DNA from 2 places in the Clostridium sp. JNZ J1-5 genome. Region 1 is predicted to be linked to the other one. Evidence: riboswitches for the same ligand, from Rfam matches in the RefSeq annotation. Region 1 holds a riboswitch; the other holds the start of a gene.
The links. A riboswitch is a leader RNA that binds a small molecule or an ion and turns the genes downstream of it on or off. The one in region 1 is predicted to bind thiamine pyrophosphate.
Positions count from the first base shown of each region.

Region 1 (7,932 bases):
AATTGAATTTGTATATTTCACTTCTCCATGATCCATAATTGCAATACTATCACATATTCTTTCTAATTCTCCAAGATTATGTGATGATATAAGAATAGTAGTCTCTCTTTCTGCAACGTCCTCTAAAAGTATATTCATAAACTGCTTTTTGACTATAGGGTCAAGTCCATTTGTAGGTTCATCTAATATTAAAACTTCAGGCATAATACTTAAATTTAATATTATGGAAAGTCTCATCTTCATCCCCTTAGAAAACTTTCTTGTAGGTGTTTTTTCTGGAAGATTAAAGATTTTGTTTAATTTATTAAATCTATCTCTATTAAATTTTTCATAAGTTAAAGAATAAAATTTAGCTATATCTTTTAGATTAAATGAATTAAAATAAGTATTTTCATCTGATACATATCCCATTATTTTTTTAATATCTGTACTTTTGAAAACAGACTCACCTTTAACCTTTATATCACCTTTATCCAGCCTATAAATTCCCATTATATTTTTAATTAAAGTAGTTTTTCCTGCCCCATTTGGACCTATAAGTCCAAAAATACTCCCTTTTTTCACACTTATATTTACATCCCTCAAAATAGATTTTCCACTTAGGCTTTTATGTCCATTGATAATTTCTATCAATCTTTTTTCACCTCTTCATAAAACTCATTTATGATTTTCAAAATCTCCTCTTTTGTAATTCCCATATAATGGGCTTCTACAATAATTTTCTTAATATCTTCCTTCAACTTTTCCATCCTCTCTTCCTCCACTTTAGGTTTGTAATCAGAAGATACATAAGTTCCCTTTCCTCTTACAGTTTCAATAACACCTTGTCGCTCTAGCTCCATGTAAGCTCTACTAACTGTATTAGGATTAGTGGTTATAAGTGAAGACATTTCTCTGACAGAGGGTAACTTATCTCCTGGCATTAATATTCCTTTTAGAATATTTTCCTTTATTCCATCTATAATTTGTTCATAAATAGGCCTACTACTTCTTACATCAATATTGATCAAGTTTCATGTCACCTCCCGGTGAATTTATATTATTTTAGCTAAAAAATTTTTAAAGTGTACTAAGTGTATTAATTGTTCTAGTACACTAATATTATAATGCTACCCCTAAATTTTGTAAAGGAATATTCTCTTAAATAAATCTTAAATATTTCTTAAACCGTATTAAATGCCTGTGTATTTCATATATTCAGCCTTTTAATCAGTCTGTCCTAAAGCAGTTATATTAGTTTATCCTTAACACAATTATGACTTTAAGGTATAATTATACATGTAAGTTGTTTGTTAACTTTGTTCATTACTAACATTAAAGATTAAAATTGTACTACCACTTATTTGAAAGTAATACTAGTAATATTTAATTAAATCTATTTTGTATTGGGGGAAATTTAAATGATAGATAAAGATATACATATTCTAGAAGGCATATGCGAATCTCTTCCCTACTTAAACCCTATAACACGAGATGATATAGCTTTCTCCGTAACTGATTTAGAAAAATGTATAGCCTATATCCCAGCTAATAATTTTAATTTAAATGTAAAAGTTGGGGACTCTATTTTAGACTCTAAAATTATAATAAATTGTATAAACACTGGAAAAATCATTAAGGATAGTGTACCAAAAGAAATATTTGGAGTAGATATAAAATTATTTGCCCATCCTATAAAAAATCATGAGGGAAAAATTATAGGTTCCATAACTTCAGCTATTGATCTTAATGAAAGCTTAGAATTAATTAATGAAATTAACGAACTTGCTGTATCTACTGAACAGGCTAATGAAAGTATAGATCAAGTAGCAGCAAGTGCTACAATTCTTGCTAAGTCCGGTCAAACAGCCACTGAAAAAGTTCAAGAAACTTTGAAAAAATCATTACAGACTAATGAAGCTTTAGAACTTATAAAAAATATATCCTCACAAATAAACTTATTAGGTTTAAATGCTGCAATTGAAGCTGCAAGAGCTGGTGATCAAGGAAGAGGATTTGGAGTTGTAGCAAGTGAAATTCGTAAGCTTGCAAATCAAAGTCAAGAATCTGTAAACAAAATAAAAAAGATACTTGAGGATATAAATAATGCCGTTCATCAAATAAGTACTGATATTGATAACGTAGCTTCCATAAGTCAAGAACAAGCTGCTTCCACCGAAGAAATAGCATCAGCTTTAGAAAATATTCATAATGCTACAAAGCACTTAGAAATTTTCTCAAAAAAATTTAGCTAACATATAATAAATATGTGATTATTAACGTGAAAGAGACTATATTAGTTTTTTTATTAGCCCTAATATAGTCTCTTATTTTAAACAAAATTATAATTTTTCAAATAATGTTTTAACTCCTGTAATCAGCTACATATCTATTAAAATTCCACTTACTTAAAAATTTTTCAGCACTTTCATATCCTGATTCAAATAGTTTATTAGCTAAATCCTTAGTAATATTAATTTGAGTAGTTCCTACATTTAATGTTGGTATTGGTATAGTTCTCACCCAATCTTTATTTTTAATATATATTTCTTCATTTTTATTTATCATTGCACTAATTACATCAAATGTAAAAGATATAATATCTGTTTTTCCACCTGCTGTAAATGTTTTTTTATCTTCTATGAGCTTCATACCAAAGGTTGGCCATCTAGGTTTATTATTTACATCAAAAACCCATATAGGATAATTACTTAAAATCCCTCCATCTACTATAAAACTCACTTCATTTTTATAACTCAGTTTTACAGGTTTGAATATAAAAGGCATACTGATACTCATTCTAACAACTTTGGCAATTTCAAATTCCATTGGATCAATATCATATTTTATTAAATCATCTGGAGCTATCAGCATATCTCCTTTAGTTATGTCAGAAATGATTATTTTAAGATACGATTTACCTTCTACGCTCAAATCTTTAAATTTTGTTTTTCCTTTAGCCTCTAAAAGTTCTCCTATGTATTTTTCTATTGGATCTCCTGAATATACCCCCCTATCTTTGAAGAGTGTAATAAAATTTTTTGCAAACATCAATGGTCTAATTTTTTTCAATTTATTATTATCTAAAAACTCATTATAATTAAGATTCATTATAATATCTTTTAATTCTCTGCAGCTATATCCTGCAGCTAATAATGCTGCTACAATAGCTCCTGCTGAAGATCCTGCAAAATTTTTTATATTATACCCTTTGTCCTGAAGACAACATGCTGCACCAACTAACCCAATAGCTTTCATTCCTCCACCTTCAAAAACAGCATCTATATTCATATAATCACCCCTTAGTATATAAGATATGTAAATAAAAACAGCTGTTGATAATTTTATTTAATAATTAATTATGAAACAACTTATGTACAATCCAATAGTTTATGGTATAATTTATATAGATAAAATTAAATATACGTATTGCAGGGGTGCCTATAATGGCTGAGAGGAACATATTCTAACCCTTTGAACCTGAAACTAGATAACACTAGCGTAGGAAGCAATGAAGAAGTTTATATAGTATATATAGCTCCTTTTGCTTTGTGCATAAGGAGCTTTGATATTATAAATAACTATTTGTTACTATAAAACACCTATGCAATCTTATCTCTGTATGGTGTTATTTTTTTCATCAAGAAAGGATGGGTATTATGATAAAAGTATTAACTATTGCCGGTTCCGATAGCTGTGGAGGAGCCGGAATACAAGCAGATTTAAAGACTATGAGTGCACTTGGAGTATATGGAATGAGTGTAATTTGTGCTGTAACAGCTCAAAATACTCAAGGAGTTACTGCAGTTCAAGAAATTAGTAAAGAAATTGTGGAAGCTCAAATGAGAGCAATTTTTGATGATATTGAAGTAGACGCTGTAAAAATAGGAATGGTATCTAATTCAGAAATAATACGAACTATAAAAAATATATTACTTGAATATAAAGTTAAAAACATCGTTTTAGATCCAGTTATGATATCTAAAAGTGGATATCATCTTTTAAAGCCTGAAGCAGTTGATGAATTGAAAAGTTTAATCCAAATTGCTGATATTGTAACCCCTAATATTCCTGAGGCTGAAGAACTTACAGGAATGAAAATAACATGTGAAGAAGACATGAAAGTAGCTGCCTTAAAAATAAAAGATTATGGAGTAAAAAATGTATTAGTTAAGGGTGGACATAGATGTAATAACTCAACAGATATCTTATGTTATGGAGATGAATTCTTAACACTGGAGGGAAAAAGAATAGATACTATTAACACTCACGGTACTGGCTGCACACTTTCTTCAGCAATTGCAAGTTTTCTAGCTAAAGGCTATTCTATTAATCATTCTGTTAAATTAGGAAAATATTACATAAAAATGGCAATTGAAAATTCTTTTCCTATAGGTCATGGAGTTGGACCTGTTGGCCATTTTATAGACTTATATAAAAAAGCTAATGTTAAATATGAATAATAAATAAATTACAAACTTACAAAACTAAATTTACTTAATTGGGGGAATTAATATGATTAACAGTGTTTCTAAAACTTTAAAAAAAGTTAGACAAACTACACCTCTTGTACATGCCTTAACAAACTATGTAACTATCAATGACTGCGCTAACATACTATTAGCCTATGGAGCATCTCCTGCTATGGCTGAAGCTTACGATGAATGCTACGATTTTGCAAAAATTGCTTCTTCTATCTATATAAACGTAGGAACTCTTACTAAAGAACAAGAACAAGCTATGCTTATGGCTGCTCTTTCTGCTAAAAATAATAATATTCCAGTAATTTTGGATCCAGTTGCCTGCGGAGCTATAAAAAGAAAAATAGATTTCATTGAAAGACTTTTTGAAATTGGTAAGGTAGATATAATTAAAGGAAACCTTGGAGAAATAAAATATTTAGCTGGTTATGAAGCTAAAACTAGAGGTGTAGATTCTATAGATGATGGAAGTAATTCAGTAGAAGCTTGTATATCTCTTGCTAAAAAACATAATTGCATAGTTGCTGCTACAGGGGCTGAAGATATAGTTACTGACGGTGAAAGAACAGCCATAATTAAAAATGGCACAAGTCTTTTAACATTAGTTACAGGGGCAGGATGTATGGTAGGAGCACTTACAGCTGCTACTGCTGCTGTAGAAGAAGACAAGTTTATAGCTGCTGTAGCTTCAGTTTTATCTATGAATTTAGCTGGAGAACATGCAGAAAAAGTAGCTAATACTCCTGGAAGCTTTAAGGTTAAACTTATAGATGAAATATACTTATTAAAAGATGAAGATATTGTGAAGGAAGGTAAAATTCAATGGATATAGATTACAAATTATATTTAATTACTGATAGATCCTTTTTAAATGGAAGAAACTTAAAGCAGTGTGTTGAAGATGCTATAAAATCTGGAGTAACGCTAGTACAAGTAAGAGAAAAGGATGTATCTACAAGAGAATTTTATGAGATTGCAAAAGAAGTTAAAGAAATTACATCAAAATATAATATTCCTATACTAATAAACGATAGAATTGATATAGCCTTAGCTATAGATGCTGATGGAGTTCACCTTGGTCAAAGTGATATGCCTATAGAATTTGCTAGAAAAATACTAGGCAAAGATAAAATCATAGGAATTTCCGCTAACACTTTAGAAGAAGCCCTAGAAGCGCAAGAAGCTGGTGCTGATTACGTTGGTCTTGGTGCCGTTTTCTATACTGGTACTAAGAAAGATATTAAAGAACCTATGGGACTTGAAGGGCTAAAACATATTGTAGATAATATCAATATACCTTCTGTGGCTATAGGTGGAATAAACCATGAAAACGCTAAGTCAGTTATATCCACTGGAGTTAACGGGCTTTCAATTATATCCTGTATTTTAGGCAGCGATGACATAGCCTTTGCAACAAAAGAATTATCAAAATTTTTCTATGAATAAACTTTTCATGGTAAAAAAAGGGCTTGAATTCTTAGTTATACTATAAGGATTCAAGCCCTTTTATTTTATTCATCTAATTCTAAAACACTCTCACCGTAATACTCATTATTCTCTAACTTTTCAGTATAATTTTTTATATTTTTTATTCTCTCTTCTACCTTTTCGTCTAACTTTTCTTTACATTCAGCTTCTTTTCCTATAACGCGGCCATCTTTGCATTTGTAAAAAAATTCTATTTTCATCCATGACACCTCCTACTATTATATATTATTATTAAAGGAGGTTTATGCTTTATATTGCCCACCTGTTGTTTTTGTTTTGTTAAAGTATAGTTCTATTTTTGATTACTCTGGTTCCACTTAATCCTCTTAATGCATCTTTAGCTTTATTTAAAGAAGCTATTATAGCAACTTTATTTTCTCCAAAAAGTACAAACTTTTTAGCAGCCTCAACCTTAGGCAGCATACTTCCTTGAGCAAACTGTCCTTGAATTATATACTCATCTAGTTCTGCAACTGTAACTTCTGATAATTCACTTTCATTAGGCTTATTATAATTAATACAAACCCTATTCACAGCAGTTAATATTAATAGCATGTCAGCATTTATTGTTTCTGCCAACTTTTCTGCTGCAAAATCTTTATCTATAACAGCTGCAATTCCCCTAGTTTTTTCACCTTCATATACTACCGGTATTCCTCCTCCTCCACAGGATATTGTTACTATTCCAGAATCAGCCATTGATTTTATGGCTTGCTTCTCTAATATATCTATAGGCTTAGGGGATGGCACCACTCTTCTATATCCTCTTCCAGCATCTTCTTTCATGATATAGCCATTTTCCTTTGTTAGTTTTTCTGCCTCTTCCTTTGAATAAAACTTTCCAATTGGTTTTGTTGGGTTGTTAAAAGCACTATCGTTTATGTCTACTATTACCTGAGTAATAATAGTTCCAACTGCCTTTTGTAAATTCCTAAATTTTAACTCATCTTCAATAGAATTTTGAAGATGATATCCTATATATCCCTGTGAATATGCACCACAAACATCTAAAGGCATTAATATATTTGTTTCTGAATCATACTTATATGCTGATTCAACAGAGCTGACAATTTGTCCTACTTGAGGGCCATTTCCATGTACTATAGATATATCATGACCCTCTTCAATTAAATCCACTATAGCCTTAGCTGTTTTTCTACAAGTTTCAAGTTGGCTTTTTGAAGAGGCATCCTTAGGGTTTAATTGAAGTGCATTTCCCCCCAAGGCTAAAACTATTTTCATTTATTTTCCTCCCATTGTAAGAACCATAACAGCTTTTGCAGTATGAATTCTATTTTCTGCTTCATCATAAACTACTGAATGAGGTCCATCTATTACTGAATCCTCAACTTCGTTATTTCTATCTGCTGGAAGCGCATGCATGTAGACAGAATTTTTATTAGTAAGAGCCATCATTTCTTCTGTGCACTTCCATCCCTTATAGGATTCTAGTAAATCATCTACAACTTCATTGCTTTGGTTATTAACCCAGCTTCCCCAGTTTTTAGGGATTACTACGTCTGCTCCTCTATACGCCTCTTCCATGTCATGAGTTATTCTAAATCTTCCACCATTTTCTTCTGCATTTTTCTTAGCTTTTTCTATTACCCAGTCTGGTAAATCATATCCTTCTGGATAAGCTAAAGTTACATCCATGCCAAACCTTGGGAATAATAGCACTTGAGATACCGGAACTGATATTGGTTTTTTATGAGTAGTTGCGTAAGCCCAAATTACAGAAACCTTTAAGCGTTTTGTATCATCAAATTTTTCTTTTATTGTCATAAGATCTGCAAGCCCTTGCATTGGGTGATAAAGGTCACATTGTAGATTCATTATTGGAACTGAAGAGTGCTCAGCCATTTCTCTTAAATATTTATTTCCTACTCCCCAGAAGCAGTTTCTACATGCTATAGCATGACCAAATCTTGAAAGTATTACAGCTGTATCCTTTGCAGATTCTCCATGGGAGATTTGCATAGTA
Region 1 is NZ_CM132773.1:3,221,529-3,229,460, reverse strand. Features, by position in the region: gene ACWW38_RS15425 (ABC transporter ATP-binding protein) at 1-633, opposite strand, end outside; gene ACWW38_RS15420 (GntR family transcriptional regulator) at 630-1,010, opposite strand; gene ACWW38_RS15415 (methyl-accepting chemotaxis protein) at 1,401-2,234, shown strand; gene ACWW38_RS15410 (patatin-like phospholipase family protein) at 2,344-3,270, opposite strand; TPP riboswitch at 3,403-3,504, shown strand; gene thiD (bifunctional hydroxymethylpyrimidine kinase/phosphomethylpyrimidine kinase) at 3,639-4,442, shown strand; gene thiM (hydroxyethylthiazole kinase) at 4,495-5,292, shown strand; gene thiE (thiamine phosphate synthase) at 5,283-5,906, shown strand; gene ACWW38_RS15390 (hypothetical protein) at 5,972-6,148, opposite strand; gene arcC (carbamate kinase) at 6,228-7,190, opposite strand; gene ACWW38_RS15380 (ornithine carbamoyltransferase) at 7,191-7,932, opposite strand, start outside.

Region 2 (7,932 bases), 1.4 Mb from region 1:
TTTATACCTTAAAAAATAAAACCATTATATCTAAATCTGATTCCATACAGTTCGCAATTAAAATCCTTCCCAGTAAATTTCATCTTATTCTGAAAGAATCATTACGTATTAGGGAAGATATCTCCAAGGCATCTCTATTTCGCTCTAGGATAAAGAGAGCTAAAGAGGCTAAAGAACTAATTGAATATATAATTGAGTATTGTAATTTTAAATATAAATTGTAGATGACTATCATTTTTAGATTAACTTAGTGGAATATTGTACTAATTCATCTTGAAAAAACCTTATAGTCATATTATAATAGACTAAAGAATATAATTTAATATAAACTAAAAGGGAGTAGCAATAGCATTTACCGCTATAATAAAGACAACAGTACGGCAAACGCCTGTCTTTATTACTCTAATATTTTGAAATTAGAGAGCAAGACTTTTAGTTTAATATATCTAGTGATGTATTAAACTAAATATCTTGCTCTTTTTATTTTATAATTTTAAGGGGGAATTTTTGAATGACATTTTTATTATTAATTTTAGGTTTTACTTTACTTATTAAAGGTGCAAACTATTTTGTAGATGGTTCATCTTCTATTGCAAGGATTTTTAAAATCCCATCCATAATTATCGGTCTTACTATTGTGGCTTTTGGAACCAGTGCTCCTGAGCTTGCTGTTAACATTAGTGCTGTAATGAAAGACTCAAGTAGTATAGCTATAGGTAATATAGTTGGTTCTAATATTGTTAATATACTCTTAATTCTTGGTATTACATCATTAATTAAGCCTGTTGATCTTACTTTAAGTACCTTAAAAAAAGACTTCCCATTTTTAATAATAACTACTTTAACTTTATCCGTGCTTTCATTAGATGTATTTAGAAATGATCTACCAACTCAACTATCTAGATTAGATGGTGCATTATTGCTTGGATTATTTGGAGTATTCTTCTATTATCTAATAAAATCAACTATTCGTTCTAAAGAAGCCTTAGAAAAAACTGATGTGAAAGATAGCATAGAAAAAAAATCTCTGCTAAAAAACATCTTACTTGCAGCTCTTGGTTTAACAGCAATTATTATAGGTGGCAATATAGTAGTTGAACAAAGTGTAATAATTGCTAGAAATTTTGGTATTAGTGAAAGAATTATTGGCCTTACAATAGTTGCAGTGGGTACATCTCTCCCTGAATTAGTAACATCAGTGGTTGCAGCTTTAAAAAATGAAAGTGAAATAGCCATAGGAAATATTATTGGATCTAATATATTTAATATATTGTTTATCCTAGGAATATCATCATTTATTAAACCTCTCCCAGTAGATGCTGGAAGTTATTTTGATATTATCTTCTTAATGGCAGCAACTCTACTAACTTATATAGTTTCTATGACTAAGAAAAAGGTATCTAGATCAGAAGGAGTTCTGTTATCCTTATTCTATGTTGCATATGTTGGCTATATTATTACTCAATTTTAATAAAAAGAGCTATTTTGGATATCAATCCAAAATAGCTCTTTTTATAATACATTTAATATTTTCTTTTTTATTTCATTAAACTCCATAGAAGTAACTATATTCTTATCTTTTCTATTATCTAAATCAACAATTATTTCCTCTTTTATCCTTGCTGGCTTATCAGATAATATATATATCCTATCTGATAGAAAAATAGCTTCCTCAATATCGTGAGTTATAAATACTACTGTGGAATTCAAGTTCTTCATTACATCTAAAAGCCAAAAATGCATTTTATTTCTTGTAATTGCATCTAAAGCTCCAAAAGGTTCATCAAGCAGCATAATATCTTGAGAAAACATATATGTTCTAAGAAGTGCAGCCCTCTGTCTCATTCCTCCAGATAATTGATGAGGATAATTATACTCAAATCCCTCAAGTCCGAAGGGCTTGAAGTATTCTATAACCATTTCTCTAGCTCTATTTATTTTTTCACCCTTTATTACAAGAGGAATAGCTACATTGTCTATTATTTTCTTCCATGGAAGAAGTAAATCTTTTTGGTACATATAACTTACCCTTCCTACCTTACCAGTATAATCTTCTCCATCAATTATAACTTTGCCGCTATCTGCATCTAAAAGTCCTGAAACCATATTGAAAATTGTGCTTTTTCCGCTACCGCTTGGGCCCAATATACTTACAAACTCATTTTCGTTTACATGAAAGCTTATATCATCTATTACAGTAGTTTCTTCAAACTTCTTTTTTAGATTTTCTACTCTTAGCTTCTCCCTATTGTGGCAAATATTCATTTGTAAAAGCCTCTTTTGCATCCATGTTTTTAGGAATTAGCTTCTTTTCGTAAAGGAATTGAGTGTAATTATTCCAAACTTCTTCTTTCATTTCTCCCCATCTTTTAGCATCAGCTTTGTATTCCTTTGCTAGATACTTTTGGCTTGCAACTACTAATTTTGCATCTATCTCTGGAACTGCCTTTACAAGAATATTAGCACTATCTTCTGGATTTTGTATTGCATATTCATATCCTTTAGTTGTAGCCTTTAAGAATTTCTTTACAAGTTCAGGATTGTTTTTAATAGTATCTTCATTTGATATTATAACTGGAGTATAGTAATCCATTCTCTTATCCAGCTTTCTTAGCTCTATGTAGTTTATTGGAAATCCTTTCAACTCTGCTTGTATCCCTGTCCATCCATAAAAAATCCATTCAAAATCTATATTTTTCTTAGTTACAGTAAAGAAATCATCTGAACCTGCATCAACGGTCTTTAGTTTTGAAAAATCAGCTCCTGCTCCTTGCATCAAAGCTTTTAAAATTGCCTGCTCAGATGGCGAACCCCATCCTCCATAAACCTTTCCTTCAAAATCTTTAGGTGATACTATATTTTTCTCCTTTGGTGATGCAAAGCCTGATGTATTATGTTGAATTATCGCCGCTATTGCTTTAATTGGAAGAGGATTTTGTGCTGTTTTTGCATAAGTTACTTCCTCTTGATAACTTATTCCAAACTGTCCCTTTTTAGCTGCAATTAGGTCTGCTGCTCCCCCTTCTGAAGGCTGTATTATTTCAACATCTAATCCTTCTTCTTTAAAAAAGCCCTTATCTCTAGCCACATATAAGCCCGTGTGATTAGTATTAGGGACCCAATCTAGTATAACTGTAACCTTTTGCAATTCTTTAGATTTACTTGTATCTTTATTTTCCTGATTTTTATTTCCGCATCCAGAAAATAATGCTAGTGAAAATATTGCCATTGTTGCTATTGCAATAATTTTTTTCTTCATCTTTATACCTCCAAATTTATTTAATTCCTTTAGACTTTTTATTCCATGGTGTTAATAGATATTGTATAAAATATAAAATACCAAATAGAATCATACTTAAAGCTATTATTATTATTGTAACTGCAAAGACTTTATCTATAGCAAAAGATTTTTTTACTCTCATCATATAAAATCCAAGCCCTGCATCTCCTCCAACCCATTCTCCAATTATTGCTCCCATAATACTATATGTAGCAGCAATTCTAAGTCCTGAGAAAAAGTTAACTATTGTTGCTGGGAATTTTACTACTTTAAAAATCTGCATTTTGCTTGCTCCCATTGACTTTAAAAGATTTATCATATCTTTATCTACAGAATCAAGTCCATCCATAAGACTTATAACTATAGGGAAAAAGCATACTAAAACCACCACAATTATTTTTGGAGTAATTCCAAATCCAAACCACATTCCAAATAGTGGTGCTAATACTATGGTAGGAATTGTTTGAGATACTATAAGTACAGGATAAATACTTCTTCTTATAACTTTAATGTTATCCATTAGTATTGCTAATATTATAGATATTAGTATTGACACTATAAAACCTAACAGTGCTTCTTTTAGTGTTGTATAAATGTGTCCTTTTATAGAAGGAAGTATTTTAAATAAAGCAGAAATGACATCTGTAGGGGATGGAAGTACATATCTTTCAACAATTCCGCCATCAATAATAAACTGCCATATCAAAAGTAATATTACTTGAAATAATATTGGTATTAAATTATTTTTTATATTTATAAACTTTTTCATTCATTGTCACGCCTTCAGGTTTATAATCTATTTTTACTATGGAAATAACTCTAGCTGCTCCTTCTCTAACACATATATCCTGAGCTTTTTTTACTATTTCTAAAAGAGTATCTAACTCACCCTCCATAGTAGTTTCCATAGGCCCAACTTCATATTTTACTCCACAGGATTCTATATATTCTATAACCTTATCAACCACAGGATATATATCCTTCTCCTCTACTACTGGTAATACTTGAAGACTTACATTAACATTTGCCATTACACTTTCCTCCTTCATTTTATAAATAAGAAAATTTATTTTAAGATTAGTCAATATTTACTTTGGTAAATATTTTAAATCTTTGCAAAACAAAAATCCCTTTTATCCTGAAAAGATAAAGGGATTGTATAAATTAAACATATACAAGAGTGTTACTTACAACTATATAATACTCTCCCTACGCCGGCATTATCCGTTCAGGTTCCAAGGGTCGAAACTATCTTGCTTCCTCTCAGCCAAGTTATTGGCTCCCCCGTCTTGTAACTATTTTTTAACTTAACTATATATTACATAATAAATATATTAATGTCAATTAATATAAAAAAGTCCTTAGAATTAGGTCAATTCGTTACCTTGCTTCATAAAAATCGCCCCTTAATTTTAATATGAATATTTAATTATTATTAAGTAACACAATGGAAATATTTTTTTCAATAATTTTCTCCATTTCCTCAATAGAATAGTCTCTTATTTCAGATAAGCCATTTAAAACCTCTCTTATTAATAACGGCCTTCCTCGTCTACCGCTAAGCCATTCTTCTCCGCCAGGGTTATCAGTTTCTGTTAGCAATTTTTCTATAGGTATAGCCTTTGCCACACTTTTTATTTGGTCTGAATATATAACTTGTGAACTTACAGTAAAAAAATATCCTCTATCTATAAGTTTATATAGTATATCAAATGGTCCAGAATACCAGTGAATAATGGCTTTATCTATTTTAAATTTATATAAGCTTTCCAGTATTTCTTTTTCTGCTCCCTTAGTATGAATATTTATAAATTTATCTTCTTTTTTAGCTCTATGAAGAAAAAATTCAAATACCTTTATCTGCGCTTCTTTATTTTCTAAACTATTATCCGTCCAATAAAAATCTAATCCAATTTCCCCAATTATCTTGGAATTATATATGTGCTCTTCTAAAATATCTAATTTATTATAATAATCTAATGCTTTCCAAGGATGAATTCCAAAAGAAGGAATTATAAATTTGCTTTTGCAGCTGATTTCTAGATTCTTAAAATAAGATTCTATATCCATAGAATTCGATAGAGTAAGTATTTTATTTCTATTTATTTCCTCTATCACTCCACCTATTTCATTTTCTTTATATTGATCTAAGTGAGTATGTGCATCAACTAACATAGTATCATCTCTCTTTACTTATTTGAAACTCCTCTTCATTTCTTTAGAGGGGTAAGCTATTCACTCAAAATTAAACTTCGGGTTCACTGCTTAACTTTAACTATATTATACATTATATAATTATATTTATAACTTAAGTTTTACAAAACTAAAAATTGAATTGTCACTATTATCAAAAATAAATATGGCACACTGACTTTTTCCGTGTTAAATATAAGTTGCGACACAAATATTACACTGGAGGTGGTCAGTATACCAAATAAATTTAATAATCTTATTGTATCCATTAATGATGAACTTTACAATTACTTAAATGATGTAAATTATTGAAACTAACTACAAATATCTTAAAATACACTTAAGGTTTGATGAATATAAGATTCAAGGTATACTCTCTATCGATAGATACTTTCTGCTTAATTCTTAGCAATAAATTTCATAGAGCTTTATAGGATATACCATCTTAATGATCTTGAAACCATTGGCGATACTATAAAATCTATAAAAAACCTAGCGGCTAAAGAACTATTGTGCTTTGTTTATAAACAAGCTAAAATTAGCTTCTTATACAATGTTGTAAGTTATTTATAAGGTAAATCTGAACATAAGTACTGTTATTTCATTCATACTTAGGAACTCAAATCTATAAATGGGTTTTTAACTTTTTAAATTAAAGAAGTTAAGTTAATAATTAAACACTAATGATTTAATATAAAATTTTATATTTATATAATAGAATAAACATAATAAATAAAGCTAGTGAAGGAATAGAGAATAAAAAAATATTTGTAGATAATTTTAACCGTTTTTTTCTTTCTTCTGCATTTTCAACTGCTGTCCTGCGATATATATTTTCACTTAACAGGCCTGAAATTATAGCACTAACTGCTAAAGATCCAATTCCTAAAATTGCTGTAAGCTTTATAAAAAGATATACTTCAAATATTGTAATAGAAATAATAAAAAGTATTATATCGGTTATAAATCCATAAAGTAAAAACCTCATTTTATCACTCCCCATTTTTTTACTAATATAGAATATGATTTATATTATATCATAATTTATATTTTATATAAATAATACAATTATTGAATAATTAATAATATATGTATATAATTTCAAAGTATTATATTTACAAATAGGTTTCTATATGGTAATATATGAATAAATATTCAAAAGGAGGTATTTTTATGATAAAATTCAAAAAAATTTTAATTTCAACTTTAACATGTGTTTTAATGTTAAGTGGAACATCAGCACTAGCAACTGAAAAGGTTACTAATATTGATGAAGAAAAAGAAGTAATTTTAGTACAAAATATGGAGGAAAAAGACTTATCTAAATTATTTTTAAAAGCCAAATTTGAAACTGATTTAAAAGGCAAAGATGAAGTAATTAAAGATTCAAAAGGAAATATTGTATATAAAACTTCTCAGACACTAAAAAAATCTAAAAATAAAAAAGGTGAAATAGATGAAAAGGTAGCAGTTACTACATTCAGCAAAATAGATATCCCTTCAAATGATATAACTCCACTTACAAATAATATAACTTCACTTACATTGTCATCATCTAAGGGTGATGGAAAGTGGGATTCTTCTTATTCTGCATATTTATATTCAACAGTATATTATACAAAATTAACTTATAATAATAAAAGTTGTGCCAAAATGGATTATTCAACAGGTGGTGTTTCTGATCTGAATTCAGGTGTACAAGTTCAAAGTATGCTTGTAAGAATTGGACAAGTTAGTGCTTATTGGCCATCAACAACATCTCAAGTAAAAGAAACTTATTATTATGGAGGAACCTTCACTATATATCCTAATTCTAATTGGATTCCTGTGCCAGATACATTTGGATTATACGGTTCAATCCTAGGTTGTACAATGGAGGTTACACTTGGAAGATCCTCAAGAACTTGGAGTGAAACTTTCACAAATAATTTATAATGATAATTAGCCAGAAATAAATTTATATAGTTGCTATTAATTACCGAGTATCTTATACTCCTACGAACCATAGAAAATTACGGTTAAAACGCCTAAGTTCAAAAATACTTTCAATTGATTACATAATCTCAATTGAAAGTATTTTTATTTATTATACTTATATATGAATACTAACTAATTTACTTTTTTTAAATACATACTTTTGGAAATTCAGTCGCAATTGTGACCGTTTTCTAATGATTTCAAGCTACTTTTTATTTATCTAAGTTTATATCCTAAAATTTATATATTAGTAATACTTTAATATTACTTTCTGGTGCTAAAGATTAGCACCTTCCCTATAACCTTTTATAATTCTAGCTTGGACCATACATTATATTAATTTTATTTATAGTAATCAATCATATTCGCGTATTTGTTTTTAATCTAAAACTAAGATTTCTCAACGTACTTTTGTATTAAAATTTCTATCATTTCTTCATTTATTTGATAAAATCAATTTATAACTTAAGTTTTACAAAACT
Region 2 is NZ_CM132773.1:1,803,922-1,811,853, forward strand. Features, by position in the region: gene ACWW38_RS08710 (aminoglycoside adenylyltransferase domain-containing protein) at 1-224, shown strand, start outside; gene ACWW38_RS08715 (calcium/sodium antiporter) at 512-1,471, shown strand; gene ACWW38_RS08720 (ABC transporter ATP-binding protein) at 1,513-2,265, opposite strand; gene ACWW38_RS08725 (ABC transporter substrate-binding protein) at 2,246-3,259, opposite strand; gene ACWW38_RS08730 (ABC transporter permease) at 3,276-4,049, opposite strand; gene ACWW38_RS08735 (thiamine-binding protein) at 4,021-4,311, opposite strand; TPP riboswitch at 4,468-4,576, opposite strand; gene ACWW38_RS08740 (TatD family hydrolase) at 4,706-5,455, opposite strand; gene ACWW38_RS08745 (DUF5316 family protein) at 6,162-6,461, opposite strand; gene ACWW38_RS08750 (hypothetical protein) at 6,647-7,408, shown strand.
Region 2: it holds a riboswitch for thiamine pyrophosphate, as region 1 does, so the genes downstream of both, ACWW38_RS08735 (thiamine-binding protein) here and thiD (bifunctional hydroxymethylpyrimidine kinase/phosphomethylpyrimidine kinase) in region 1, are expected to answer to the same signal.